Regions from separate parts of the Pseudomonas saudiphocaensis genome, predicted to be linked through region 1. Evidence: predicted binding sites of a transcription regulator. Region 1 holds the regulator's gene; each other region holds the start of a gene.

Region 1 (4,345 bases):
TGCCTGCCATGCGATCGACCTGACCGGCCATCAGCACCAGGTTCAGCAGGTTGCTTTCAAGCTCGCTGACCAGCCGTGTGACCCGCTTGATCACTTGTCCGGTAAGGTCCTGGAAATCCTGAGCCAGCATGATTTCGCTGAGATTTTGCGATAGCTGGCTACCATCGTTCATGGCGCGCTGGAGAAACGTGTCGACCCTTCGAACCAGCTCGCGGAACTCGTCGGCATTCATGTCGCGGCGCATGAAGCGCTGCCAGTCGGCCGTCAGGCTCTGGGCTTCGTAGCTGACGTAGTTGACCAGCGGCGTCGATTCTTCCACCAGGTCCATGGTGCGGTTGGCGGCCTTTTCGGTCATCGCCACCACGTAGGAAAGACGATCGGTCGCATCGGTAATGGGCGATGGATCGCCGCCGGTGGCGCTGGTATCCATCTCGAGCTTGACGATGGCGTTATGCAGTTCGCGTGTGAGCTTGCCAACCTCCTGATAGAGGTTGTTGTTGCGAATCTGGTTGAGCTCATTGAGCAGCTGCGCCGTCTCGTCGAGCCGGCCCTGCTGCAGACTTTCGAGCAGCTGAGGCACACGTGCTCGCAGAGTTACTTCGAACTCCACAAGACTTTGATCTGCTTGTGACATAGTCCCCTCGCGACGCTGCTTCAGCCGTTGACGCGCTCGAAGATCTTCTCGATCTTCTCCTTGAGCACCTGAGCAGTGAATGGCTTGACCACATAGCCGTTCACCCCGGCCTGTGCAGCCTCGATGATCTGGTCACGTTTGGCTTCGGCGGTCACCATCAGCACCGGCAGATGCTTGAGGCGTTCATCGGCGCGCACATGGCGCAACAGGTCGATGCCGCTCATACCGGGCATGTTCCAGTCGGTCACGAGGAAATCGAAACTGCCGCTCTTGAGCATCGGCAACGCGGTGGTACCGTCGTCTGCTTCGGCAGTGTTGGTGAAGCCCAGATCGCGCAAGAGGTTCTTGATGATCCGTCTCATCGTCGAGAAGTCGTCAACGATGAGGATTTTCATATTCTTGTCCAAGTAAACCTCCGTAAATCTCGAAATCCCTAGCCCTGCTCATGGCTTGCGGCGGGCTTCATCGATAAAGCCTGTAGGACGTCTGTAAACTACCTGCGTCGTCATCGCTGCGTTAAAAAAACAAGCTCGTGCGCGAGCCCGATCAAAAGCTCATCTACAACTCGTAAACGGCGCCTGATGCGCTGCGTTTCTCGACTGTTGCTTCCTTGCGTTGACTGCCCCACCTATCAGAAGCGCCCTGTAAAAGCCGCCTCGAGTAATTTTCGCAGTCGACCTTACTGCGCGCGCCACTCTCCCAGGCGAGCACGCAGACGTGCCGCACACTGGCTATGCAGCTGACTCACCCGCGATTCACTGACGCCCAGAACCTGGCCGATTTCCTTCAAGTTCAGCTCTTCGTCGTAGTACAGCGAAAGCACCAGCTTTTCACGTTCCGGCAGGTTGCTGATGGCCTCCGCCAGGGCCTGCTGAAAACGCTCGTCTTCGAGATCACGGAACGGCTCGGGATGTGCGCTGGCGGCATCCTCGCCAAACTCTCCGTGTTCACCCTCTTGAAGCAGATCGTCAAAACTGAACAAACGGCTGCCCAGAGTGTCGCCCAGAATGCCGTAGTACTCGTCCAGACTCAATTCAAGTTCGGCCGCAACCTCATGATCTTTAGCGTCGCGGCCGGTTTTCGCCTCGATGGCCCGGATCGCCTCGCTGACCATGCGCGAATTGCGGTGTACCGAGCGCGGCGCCCAGTCTCCTTTGCGCACCTCATCAAGCATGGCACCACGAATACGAATACCGGCGTAGGTCTCGAAGCTGGCGCCTTTTCCGGCGTCGTATTTCTTCGATGCCTCGAGCAGCCCGATCATGCCCGCCTGCAGCAGATCATCGACCTGCACACTGGCCGGCAAGCGCGCCAGCAGGTGGTAGGCGATGCGCTTGACCAAGGGTGCGTACTGGTCGATGAGCTGGTACTGAGAGTCTTTTGCCTGAGCCTTGCTGTAATACATACCCAATCCAGCCACTGTCATTCGTGAGTGTCTGCGGCAGGCCTGATAAGGCGCTCCACAAAGAACTCCAGATGGCCGCGCGGGGTTGCCGGCAGCGGCCAGGTATCCACCTTCTGAGCGATGGCCTTGAACGCCAGCGAGGACTTGGCCCGCGGGTACGCTTCGTATACGGCACGCTGTTTCTGGACGGCCTTGCGCACAGATTCGTCGTAGGGCACCGCTCCCACATACTGCAATGCCACATCGAGGAAGCGCTCGGTAACCTTGGCCAGCTTGGCAAACAGGTTGCGTCCTTCCTGCGGGGTATGCGCCATGTTGGCCAGCACGCGGAAGCGGCTGATGCCATAGTCGCGATTAAGCAGTTTGATCAGGGCGTAGGCATCGGTGATGGAGGTCGGCTCATCCGTTACCACCAACAGCACTTCCTGGGCGGCACGGACAAAGCTCACCACGCCGTCGCCGATCCCGGCAGCGGTGTCGATGATCAGTACATCGATGTCATCGCCGATATCACTGAACGCCTGAATCAAACCCGAGTGCTGCAGGCTGGACAGCTGCACCATGCTCTGGGTACCGGAGGCCGCAGGCACGATACGAATGCCGCCCGGCCCCTGGATCAGCACATCTCGCAGATCGCACTCACCGGCGATGACGTCGGCCAAGGTGCGTTTGGTAGTCAGGCCCAGCAAGACATCGACATTGGCCAAGCCAAGGTCGGCGTCGAGCAGCACTACCCTACGACCGAGTTCAGCCAGCGCCAACGCCAGATTGACCGATACGTTGGTCTTGCCGACGCCGCCCTTGCCGCCAGTCACCGCAATCACCTGTACGGGATGAGTACCCATCTTCACACGCCTATATCTTGCTGGGGCCACAAGGCCATCGATGCGTTCAGCCGGAACGCGTCTTCATTGTCTGCTTCACGGAACCAAGCCTTCATCCGACTTTCCGTGATGATCCGTTGTACAACCCGGTAAACAGGTCAGCCATGGCCTCCTCGCTGGGAGACTCCTCTAGTTGCAAGCTTACCGCGCGACTGACCAGTTGATGACTGCGTGGCAACTGCAGGTCATCAGGTATACGCGGCCCGTCGGCCAGATAGGCTATCGGCAGATGCTGGCTAATCGTTAGCCCAAGCACGTCGCCCAGACTGCCCGCCTCATCCAGCTTGGTCAGGATGCAGCCGGTCAGTCCGCAACGCCGATAGTTATGCCACGCCGCCTTCAAGACCTGGCTCTGGCTGGTTGCCGCCAGCACCAGGTAGTTTTTTGACTTGATGCCGCGATCGGCCAGGGTTTCGAGCTGCATGCGCATCATCGCATCACCTGCCGGCAGGCCGGCGGTGTCGACTAGAATCAGGCGCTTGCGCGCCAGGGGTTGCAGCGTCTTGGCCAGGGGCTGGCTGGGGTCAATCTGAACGACCGGTACATCGAGGATGCGCCCCAAGGTTCTCAGTTGCTCCTGAGCACCGATACGGTAGTTGTCCATGCTTGCCAGGGCAATGCTCTGCGGCCCGTGCTTGAGCACATAGCGCGCCGCCAGCTTGGCCAGCGTGGTGGTCTTGCCTGCGCCAGCCGGGCCGACCAGGGCAATGACACCACCCTCTTCCAGGGGCTCGACCTTGCTGACCTTGATCGACTGCGCCAGGTGCGCCAACAGCATGCGCCAGGCCTGACGCGGTTCGGCAACGGTGGACACTTTCTCCAGCAGGCTTCGCGACAGATCAGCCGGCAGGCCAATGCGCTGCAGACGTCGCCAGAGGCCGGCCTGCTGCGGACGGCGACTTTGCTCCTGTCCCCAGGCAATCGACCCCAGCTGTACTTCGATCAGTTCGCGCAGACCCTGCAACTCGCTGTGCATGGCTTCCACTGCACGGGAATCCAGTGCAGCCGTAGTGGTTGCCGCTGGCACCGGCGGTTCAAATGCAGGGGGCTTTTCGTCAAGCAGTTGACGATCCCTGCCACTCTGCACCCGCGAGGGTGAGCTCAGCTCGGCATGAGCCGTAGCGATCCGCGCCTGGGTCTTGCGCAGCTCTGCTTCGAGCGCCGCATTAGGCTGGCTGGATGCAACCGGTTCCATCGGATAATCGAGCATAGCGGTCAACTCGACGCCGCCAGCGACACGGCGATTGCCCGTAATCACGGCATCGGCGCCCAGTTCGTCACGAATCATCTTCATGGCGATGCGCATGTCGGCTGCGAAGAAACGTTTGACCTGCATGGTCGTACCCTCGGTTAATTCTGACCCACCGTCGCAACGATGGTGACCTGCTTGTTATCCGGTATTTCCTGGTAGGCCAGGACATG
Region 2 (4,345 bases), 3.3 Mb from region 1:
TCTGTGCGAATACAAGCACAAGACTTCCGACGATTAGGTTTTAGTGAAAAAACCTATCAATCGATTGAAAAAATCTTTTTTACGACCTTGTTTTTTGTCGCTATAAGGTGCGCCAACAGCGCGCCTTAAGCCGTGGAGTAAAGACAAGTGTCCGAGAAAGAAGATATCGAGATTGAAGACGACTTCGTCGGTGAGGACGAGGACGATACCCCAGAAGCACCCATTGAAGTGGCCAAGACCAACCTGACCAAGCGCCGCATCATCGACAACCTGCTCGAAGAACGCAGACTGCGCAAGCAACTCAACGAATACGACTTCGACCTGTAACGAAAAAAGCCCCGAAAATCGGGGCTTTTTCAGTTTTGGCGAAGCTCGGAATCAGTCGCCGCGGTTGGGCGACAACAGCTCGATCTTGTAGCCATCCGGATCTTCGACGAACGCCAGGATGCTGCTACCGTGCATCATCGGCCCCGGCTCGCGGGTGATCTTGCCGCCACGGCTGCGAATGTCCTCGCAGGCCTTGTAGACATCCTCAACTTCCAGGGCGATATGCCCGTAGCCGTTGCCCAGCTCGTAGCTGTCGACGCCCCAGTTGTGGGTCAGCTCGATGACGCTGTTGTGGGCCTCGTCACCGTAGCCGACGAACGCCAGGGTGAATTTGCCGTCCGGATAGTCCTTGCGGCGCAGCAGGGTCATGCCCAGCACTTCGGTGTAGAAGGCGATGGATTTCTCCATATCGCCGACGCGGAGCATGGTGTGAAGTAGCCTCATTGCGTTCCCCTCAACGAACGGTAAATGAAAAACCCCAACCAGGGTTGGGGTTCTCGGTTCAGCAAGAGTTTACCAGAGCGACTCTCGCAACTTCGCCTGCCAGCCACTGCATACCGGCCTCCGCCATTGCAGCGGAGGCCAGCAGACTTACAGCGGGCTGCGACCCTTGCCAGCAGCGATGCGTAGGCGCAGGGCGTTGAGCTTGATGAAACCGGCTGCATCGGCCTGGTCGTAGGCGCCGGCATCGTCCTCGAAGGTGGCGATGTTGGCGTCGAACAGGGAGTCGTCGGACTTGCGCCCAGCAATGATGATGTTGCCCTTGTACAGCTTCAGGCGTACCACGCCGTTCACCGTAGCCTGGGAAGCGTCGATCATCTGCTGCAGCATCAGACGCTCCGGGCTCCACCAGTAGCCGTTGTAGATCAGGCTGGCGTACTTGGGCATCAGCTCGTCTTTCAGGTGGGCGACTTCACGGTCCAGGGTGATGGACTCGATGGCGCGGTGAGCCTTGAGCATGATGGTGCCGCCGGGGGTTTCGTAGCAGCCGCGGGACTTCATGCCCACGTAGCGGTTCTCCACGATATCCAGGCGACCGATGCCGTTCTCGCCGCCAACCTTGTTCAGGTAAGTCAGCACTTCGGCCGGGCTCATCTCCTTGCCATCAATGGCGACGATGTCGCCCTTGCGGTAGGTCAGCTCGATGTAGGTTGGAGTGTCCGGCGCGGCTTCCGGAGACTTGGTCCAGCGCCACATGTCCTCTTCGTGCTCGGTCCAGGTGTCTTCCAGCACGCCACCTTCATAGGAGATATGCAACAGGTTGGCATCCATGGAGTACGGCGATTTCTTCTTGCCGTGGCGCTCGATCGGGATCTCGTGCTTGGCGGCATAGTCCATCAGCTTCTCGCGCGACAGCAGGTCCCATTCGCGCCAGGGAGCGATGACTTTGACGCCCGGCTTGAGCGCATAGGCGCCCAGTTCGAAACGCACCTGGTCGTTACCCTTGCCGGTGGCGCCGTGGGAAATGGCGTCAGCGCCGGTTTCGTTGGCGATTTCGATCAGACGCTTGGCGATCAGCGGACGGGCAATCGAAGTGCCCAGCAGGTATTCGCCTTCGTAGACGGTGTTGGCGCGGAACATCGGATAGACGAAATCACGCACGAACTCTTCGCGCAGGTCGTCGATGTAGATTTCCTTGACACCCATGGCCTGAGCCTTGGCGCGGGCCGGCTCGACCTCTTCGCCCTGACCGAGGTCAGCGGTGAAGGTCACCACTTCACAGTTGTAGGTGTCTTGCAGCCACTTGAGAATCACCGAGGTATCCAGGCCACCGGAATAGGCCAGAACCACCTTCTTAACGTCCGACATGCCATCAGCTCCACGGGTAGTACGGGAAAGCCGGTAATTCTACTGCTCGCGACGTTTGTTTTACAGGGGCACGGCCTTGTCTGGCCCTGGATCTCGCCTCAAGAAGACGAATCGACACGCTCAACCGCGGCGGTGGTGCTGGCCGGCTCACGATACAGGCTCAAACCTACCCGTCGGTTCTTGGCACGACTGGCCGCATCCCGGTTCGGCACCAGCGGGTAGCGTTCGCCATGAAAGCGCAGGGTGATCTGCTCCTTCGGCACGCCGTTGGCGAGCAGGTATTCCTCCACGGCCAGGGCGCGGCGGCGTGAAAGGTCGCGGTTGGACAAGCGATTGCCGCTGTTGTCGGAATGGCCGTCGAGCTGGATGCGATTGACCGTTGGATCGGCCTTCAGGTACTGCAGGATGATGTCGAGCTTGGCCTGGCCCCGCGCATCGAGCGTGACGTCGCTGCTGGGAAAGCCGATCTGCGTTTTGCGGATCTGGTCGAAATTCACTGGCAACAGCTTGGCCGTGCAGCCACGAAAATCTTCATAGGCCTTGCCGAAACGCGCCGGCAACAGACGCACCTCCAGCGCTTCGCCGCCGTGCAGGGTGCGATGGCGCACCACCGGGCTGCGGCCGTCGAGCAGGCCACTGAGCAGGCGTCCGGCCTGAAGATACGAGCTGTTGAAGGGAATATCCCCATCGCCCACGGTCACCACGCCCAGGTTGATATCGCTGCGCGCCGGCTGCCAGGGTGCCGCGGCTGCCAGCAGTGTCGCTGAACCGGCGCCCAACCAGCGCTCTGGCGAGTTGAGGCGGAAAATCGGTTCTTCACCGGCGCGGCGCACAAACTCGCCACGGCCAAAACCGGCAATGGGCTGCACCAGCCTGCACTCGAACTGATCACCTTCGACCTGCCACTCCACCCGCTCCAGACGCGTCTGGAAAGTCAGGGCATTGGCCGGCGAAGCCAGTAGGCAAGCCAGGATTAAAGGGCGCAGGCGCACGGTGAACTCCAGGAGCAAAGCGGTCTAACGGGCTATCGGGCCAGGCCGGAAAAACTTGAGTGCAGGAAGTCCGATGCCTGCCTCATCATGGCCCTGTTGAGTGTCACCATGCGGCAGCCATTGAGCGATCTGCGCTAGCATTTACATCGCCGGCTGCGACTCTCACAACCGAACCGGGCCTAATGATTGAAAGTCCAAACATGGCGGCCGCGATCGAACAGCGTTCCCGAGAAGGCTTATGAAATGGTGTTTACCCAATCCGGCGAATGCCAAGGACCAGACCAGCGGGAAGACCGGCTGGTACGCCCTGATACCAAGCCACGAACCAGCTTCAGGAAAAGGACCAGCGTGTCGTTCATGTCGACTCTCCCCATCGAGTGGATGCCTTGAACCCCGGCACTCCATTACGGCCAACCGCCGATACCGGCTCGTCAGTGCCCGTCACGCCGAACGAGCAGTCGCTGATCATCTGTGAGCACTGCGACTCGGTATATCGACGCCTTGCCCTGGCACGCCGACAGAGCGCCCACTGCCTGCGCTGCGGCGCGCTGCTGGAGCGAGGCCGTCATCTGAACAGCGACCAGCTGCTGGCGCTGACTCTGGCCGCCGCGATCCTGTTCCTGTTCGCCAATGCCTTCCCCATCATGCAGATAGGCCTGCAGGGGCTAAGCAACGAGGCGACGCTGTGGGGCACCGTCGAAGCCTTGGCCTACGGGCGGATAACCCCGATTGCACTGGTCGCCGGGCTCAGCATCATCTTTGCGCCGGGCCTGCAGATCATCCTGCTGGCCTGGGTGCTGGTGCATGCGCGCAGCGGCCGGATCGCGCCGGGCTTTCGCACCTGTATGCGTGCCTTGGAGCACCTGCGTCCCTGGAGCATGCTGGAGGTCTGCCTGCTGGGCATTCTGGTCGCCATCATCAAACTCGCCGGCATGCTCGACGTGCATCCAGGCATCGGCCTTTGGGCCATGGCCATACTCACCATTCTGATTCTGCTGATCGCCGGGCGCGATGTACGCGATCTGTGGGACGACCTGGGGGTGAAGCCGCGATGAGCCAGCCACCTTATGCCTCAGAGCTGGGGCTGCAGCTATGCCACGATTGCGGCCTCACCTGCCGCCTGACGGACCGCGATTGCCCACGCTGCGAAGCCCCGCTCCACCAGCGCAAACCGAACAGCATCGCCCGCACCTGGGCCTTGCTGATCGCTGCGCTGA
Region 3 (4,345 bases), 1.0 Mb from region 1:
ACTTTCCGAAAGCTGGCTACATGCCCTGATGAACCATGGCCTGCGCCCGGAGGTGGGGGCGGTAGGCGCAAAACTCATCACCGGCGACTCGAAGGTCGCCAGCGGCGGTATCGTCCTCGGCTTCAACGGCCCGATTGGGCATGTGGGTTGTGGGCAGCCGCTGGACGCTCCGGGTTATTTGCAGCGTCTACTGATCGACCAGAACCACACCGCGTTGAGTGGCAAGTGCCTGCTGCTGCGGCGCGCCCTGTTTGTCGAACTGGGCGGCTTTGACGAGACGCCGGAAATGGCACCCTGGACGGATGTGGATCTGTGCCTGCGGCTTTACTCCGCTGGCTACTTCAATGTCTGGACGCCGCGCTCCCCCCTGCTGATCACCGCTGGCGCTCCGCTGGCTGCCACACCCGAGCAGGAAGAGGCCCTATATGCACGCTGGCTGCCCCTGTTGGCCCGTGATCCGGTATACAACCCCAACTTCAAGCTCGATGATGAGGAAGAGTTCGTTCTGGCTCCTTCTCTGCTGAGCTGGAATCCGCTGGCATCCTGGAAGCCGCTGCCGCGAGTACTGGCGCACCCGGCCGACAGGTTCGGCTGCGGTCATTATCGCGTCATCAAGCCGCTGAATGCCTTGAACAGGGAAGGGGGAGTCGACGGCACCTTCGCCTGGGGCCACCTGTCGCTCACCGAGCTTGAGCGTTTTGCGCCGGACACCATCGTGTTGCAGCGCCAGATTGATGCAGTGCAGATCGAGGGGATGCGGCAGGTGAAGGCATTCTCAAATGCCTTCAAGGTGTACGAACTGGACGACTACCTGCCCAACCTGCCTTTGAAGAGCGTACATCGCGATCAGATGCCGAAGGATATCCTGAGGTCGTTGCGCAAGGGGTTGGGCTTCGTGGATCGCTTCGTGGTCTCGACCGAGCCGCTAGCTGAGGCGTTTGCCGGATTGCATGACGACATCCGGGTGGTCGAGAACCGTCTGCCGACCGAATGGTGGAAGGGACTTTCCAGCCGGCGACGTCGGGGCAGCAAGCCGCGGGTCGGCTGGGCCGGTGGGGTGAGTCATACCGGCGACCTGGAATTGATTGCCGATGTGGTGAAGGAGCTGGCGGGCGAAGTCGAATGGGTATTCTTCGGCATGTGCCCTGATAAGATCCGCCCCTACATCCATGAGATGCACGTCGGTGTCCCGATCGATCAGTACCCATCCATGCTGGCGAGCTTGGACCTGGACCTCGCCCTGGCACCGCTTGAGCAAAACCTGTTCAACGAGTGCAAGAGTAATCTGCGTCTCCTTGAATACGGTGCCTGTGGCTTTCCGGTGATTTGCAGCGATCTGGTGTGCTACCGCGGTGATCTGCCGGTGATGCGGGTGAAGAACCGCTTCCGTGATTGGGTCGATGCAATCCGCATGCACATCAGTGATCTGGATGCTGCCGCGCAGGCGGGGGATCGTCTGAGAGAAGCGGTTCATCGTGACTGGATGCTTGAAGGGGAGAGCTTGGAGCGCTGGCGCAAGGCGTGGATGCCTCATTGATGCGCCATCGGATCCGTCGAGTGCTGAAACGGCGCTCGACGGATTTCAGTAAAAGTCGCCTGTGGGGCGTCCGTGGCTGGCTAAGTGGTTGACTGTAAAGAATAAAAAAAGAAGAAGATTTACTTCTAAAGCTCTTTGGGAATGCGCCGATAAACAGATTGAATGCGAACTCTCTGGGTGTCTGAGCATGCAGGCCCGAGCTCGCAAGCTCAGACAAACGGTTCTTAGGTCATCTGGAGGCAATACCATGTCCCTTACAGTCAACACTAACGTAGCTTCCCTCAATACACAGCGTAACTTGGGCGCTTCGTCTAAAGGCCTGGATACTTCCCTCCAGCGCCTGTCCACCGGCTTCCGCATCAATAGCGCCAAAGACGACGCTGCTGGTCTGCAGATCTCCAACCGCCTGACCAACCAGATCAACGGCCTGGGTGTCGCCACCCGCAACGCCAACGACGGTATCTCCCTGGCGCAGACCGCTGAAGGTGCCCTGCAGCAGTCCACCGGCATCCTGCAGCGCATGCGGGACCTGGCCCTGCAGTCGGCCAACGGTTCCAACGGCGCTACCGAACGTGCAGCTCTCCAGTCGGAAGTATCGCAGCTGCAGCAAGAGCTCAACCGTATTTCTGAAACCACCAGTTTTGGTGGTCGTAAGATTCTGGACGGCTCCTTTGGCTCCCAGAGCTTCCAGGTTGGGGCCAACGCCTATGAGACCATTAACGTCTCCATTGGATCTGCAGCTACCGATCGCATTGGTATCAACCGTGTGACTTCTGAGGCTAGCGGTGCTACTGCCATTACAGCAGGCGGTGCCTCTGGCGTTTCGGCATATGGGAATGCTGCCTCGGGCTTTAGCATTACGTCGGAGTTCACCACCAATGCGCCCAATGGCTCGGTGACGGTGAATTACGGTGCGAACTCCTCTGCTCGTGATATCGCTGCGGCGATCAATGCCAAAAGCGACGAGACTGGTGTGACGGCAAATGCGCGTACCGTTGCCTCTCTTAGCGATCTGGCAGCCTCCGGCACTGTATCTTTCAAGCTGGCAGGTGCGAGCAGCGAAGCATCGGTGGTTTCCGCCGTTGTGGCTGATACGGGCAATCTTTCCGCCCTTGCCGATGCGATCAATAAGGAAACCGGCAAGACTGGCATCTCTGCTGTATCGAAAGGCGACAGCATTGAACTGACCAGCAACACCGGCGAGAAGATAGAGATCACGGAGTTCGCTATTGGTAGTGGCACTGGCAACCTCGCCAAACTGACCAATCAGAGCTTCGATGGTAGCGAAGATGTGGGTGATACCGTGGATATCGTAGCTACCGGTGGCGCTCGTGCGGATGGGCAAATTCAGTTCGAGGCAGCCAGTGCCTTCCAAATCACCGATGGTGGTGATGGGATTACCAATGGCTTCAGCGCTTTGGACAGCGTGAAGGACATTGATATCAGTACCGCGATAGGAGCACAGGACGCCCTGGGTATCATCAACGGCGCGATCTCCAACATCGACAGCCAGCGCGCCCAGCTCGGTGCCGTGCAGAACCGCTTCGAGAACACCATCTCGAACCTGCAGAACATCGCTGAGAACTCCTCGGCCGCTCGTAGCCGGATTCGCGACACCGACTTCGCTGCCGAAACCTCGGAACTGACCAAGAACCAGATCCTGCAGCAAGCCGGCACCGCCATCCTGGCCCAGGCCAACCAGCTGCCGCAGGCTGTGCTGAGCCTGCTCGGCTAAGGTCAAAGGCGCTAGACTGCGGGGGGAAGGGCGTAGCTCTTCTCCCCGCTACCTCATTGTGAGGAGAGAATTATGGACATCGGCTCGATCAAGAATTCGCTTCATCCGATGCTTGGCAACGCCCAATCCACTGCCGCGGACACAGTTCGAGGAGAGGCTGCTGGTGCTAGGAAGGGTGGTGAAGAGCAGGCGGCCAAGGTCGCCGGAGAGGCGAGGAATGTATCTCGCGAGCAGGTGGAGTCTGCGGTATCGACCATTCAGGAATTTGTCCAGTCTGTTCGTCGCAGTATCAATTTTGCGGTGGACGACGGTTCCGGGCGGGTTGTGGTCAAGGTGACGGATGCCGGTTCAGGCGACGTGATCCGACAGATTCCATCAGAGGAGGCGCTCAAGCTGGCAGAGAATCTGTCGGAAGTGCGCAGTCTGTTGTTCAAGGCCGAGGCATAGCTCCATTGTCTTGGCATGAGTTTTGACTGTTATCCTGCTATCTACAGGGTGCAGTCGAATTTTTGACGAGGTACGAGATAATGGCGGGTATCACGGGAATCGGTTCGGGCATCAAGATCGACGAGATCGTCACGGCGTTGGTCAATGCTGAGCGAGCACCCAAGACCAACCAGCTCGACCGCCTGGAAAAGCAGACCACCACTCGTATTTCCGCGATCGGTACGCTCACCGGGGCGATGAACTCGTTCAAAACCGCCCTCGATGCGCTTAACAAGCCCGCGCTGTTCGAGTCTCGCACCGCGAGCACTTCCAACAGCAGTGTGCTCAAGGCTACCGCCAGCAGCACTGCGCCTGCCGGCAGCTACAGCGTTCAGGTTCAGCAGTTGGCCGCCAGCAGCAAGGTGGCCCTGCAATCCGTCTCGGGTGGTACCGCCGCCACGTTCAACAGCGGTACGCTGGAAATTTCCGTCGGCAGCACCAATATCAGTGTCGATGTCACCGCAGCCAACAACACGCTTGCCGGTATGCGCGACGCAATCAATGAATCCGGGAAGGACAGTGGTATAAGCGCCACCATCATTACCGATGACTCCGGTTCCCGCTTGGTGCTGAGCTCGACCAAGACG

The links. Region 1 encodes FliA, which starts transcription of late flagellar genes. Its sites were predicted from a motif close to CTAAAGTTTNNNNNNNNNNNGCCGNTAA; they were not measured.
Region 2: BN1079_RS16185 (flagellar protein MotY) is a predicted target of FliA. The motif match lies at 3,161-3,188, and genes of this name have one in related genera.
Region 3: BN1079_RS05670 (flagellin) is a predicted target of FliA. The motif match lies at 1,663-1,690, and genes of this name have one in related genera.

What each region holds. Positions count from the first base shown of each region.
Region 1 is NZ_CCSF01000001.1:153,336-157,680, reverse strand. It holds gene BN1079_RS00800 (protein phosphatase CheZ) at 1-634, opposite strand, end outside; gene BN1079_RS00795 (chemotaxis response regulator CheY) at 655-1,029, opposite strand; gene fliA (RNA polymerase sigma factor FliA) at 1,314-2,039, opposite strand; gene fleN (flagellar synthesis regulator FleN) at 2,057-2,884, opposite strand; gene flhF (flagellar biosynthesis GTPase FlhF) at 2,976-4,259, opposite strand; gene flhA (flagellar biosynthesis protein FlhA) at 4,274-4,345, opposite strand, start outside.
Region 2 is NZ_CCSF01000001.1:3,474,413-3,478,757, reverse strand. It holds gene nth (endonuclease III) at 1-37, shown strand, start outside; gene BN1079_RS16200 (PA3496 family putative envelope integrity protein) at 148-327, shown strand; gene gloA (lactoylglutathione lyase) at 379-771, opposite strand; gene BN1079_RS16190 (argininosuccinate synthase) at 919-2,136, opposite strand; gene BN1079_RS16185 (flagellar protein MotY) at 2,235-3,128, opposite strand; gene BN1079_RS16180 (paraquat-inducible protein A) at 3,563-4,183, shown strand; gene BN1079_RS16175 (paraquat-inducible protein A) at 4,180-4,345, shown strand, end outside.
Region 3 is NZ_CCSF01000001.1:1,201,285-1,205,629, reverse strand. It holds gene BN1079_RS05675 (glycosyltransferase) at 1-1,537, shown strand, start outside; gene BN1079_RS05670 (flagellin) at 1,785-3,272, shown strand; gene BN1079_RS05665 (flagellar protein FlaG) at 3,345-3,719, shown strand; gene fliD (flagellar filament capping protein FliD) at 3,800-4,345, shown strand, end outside.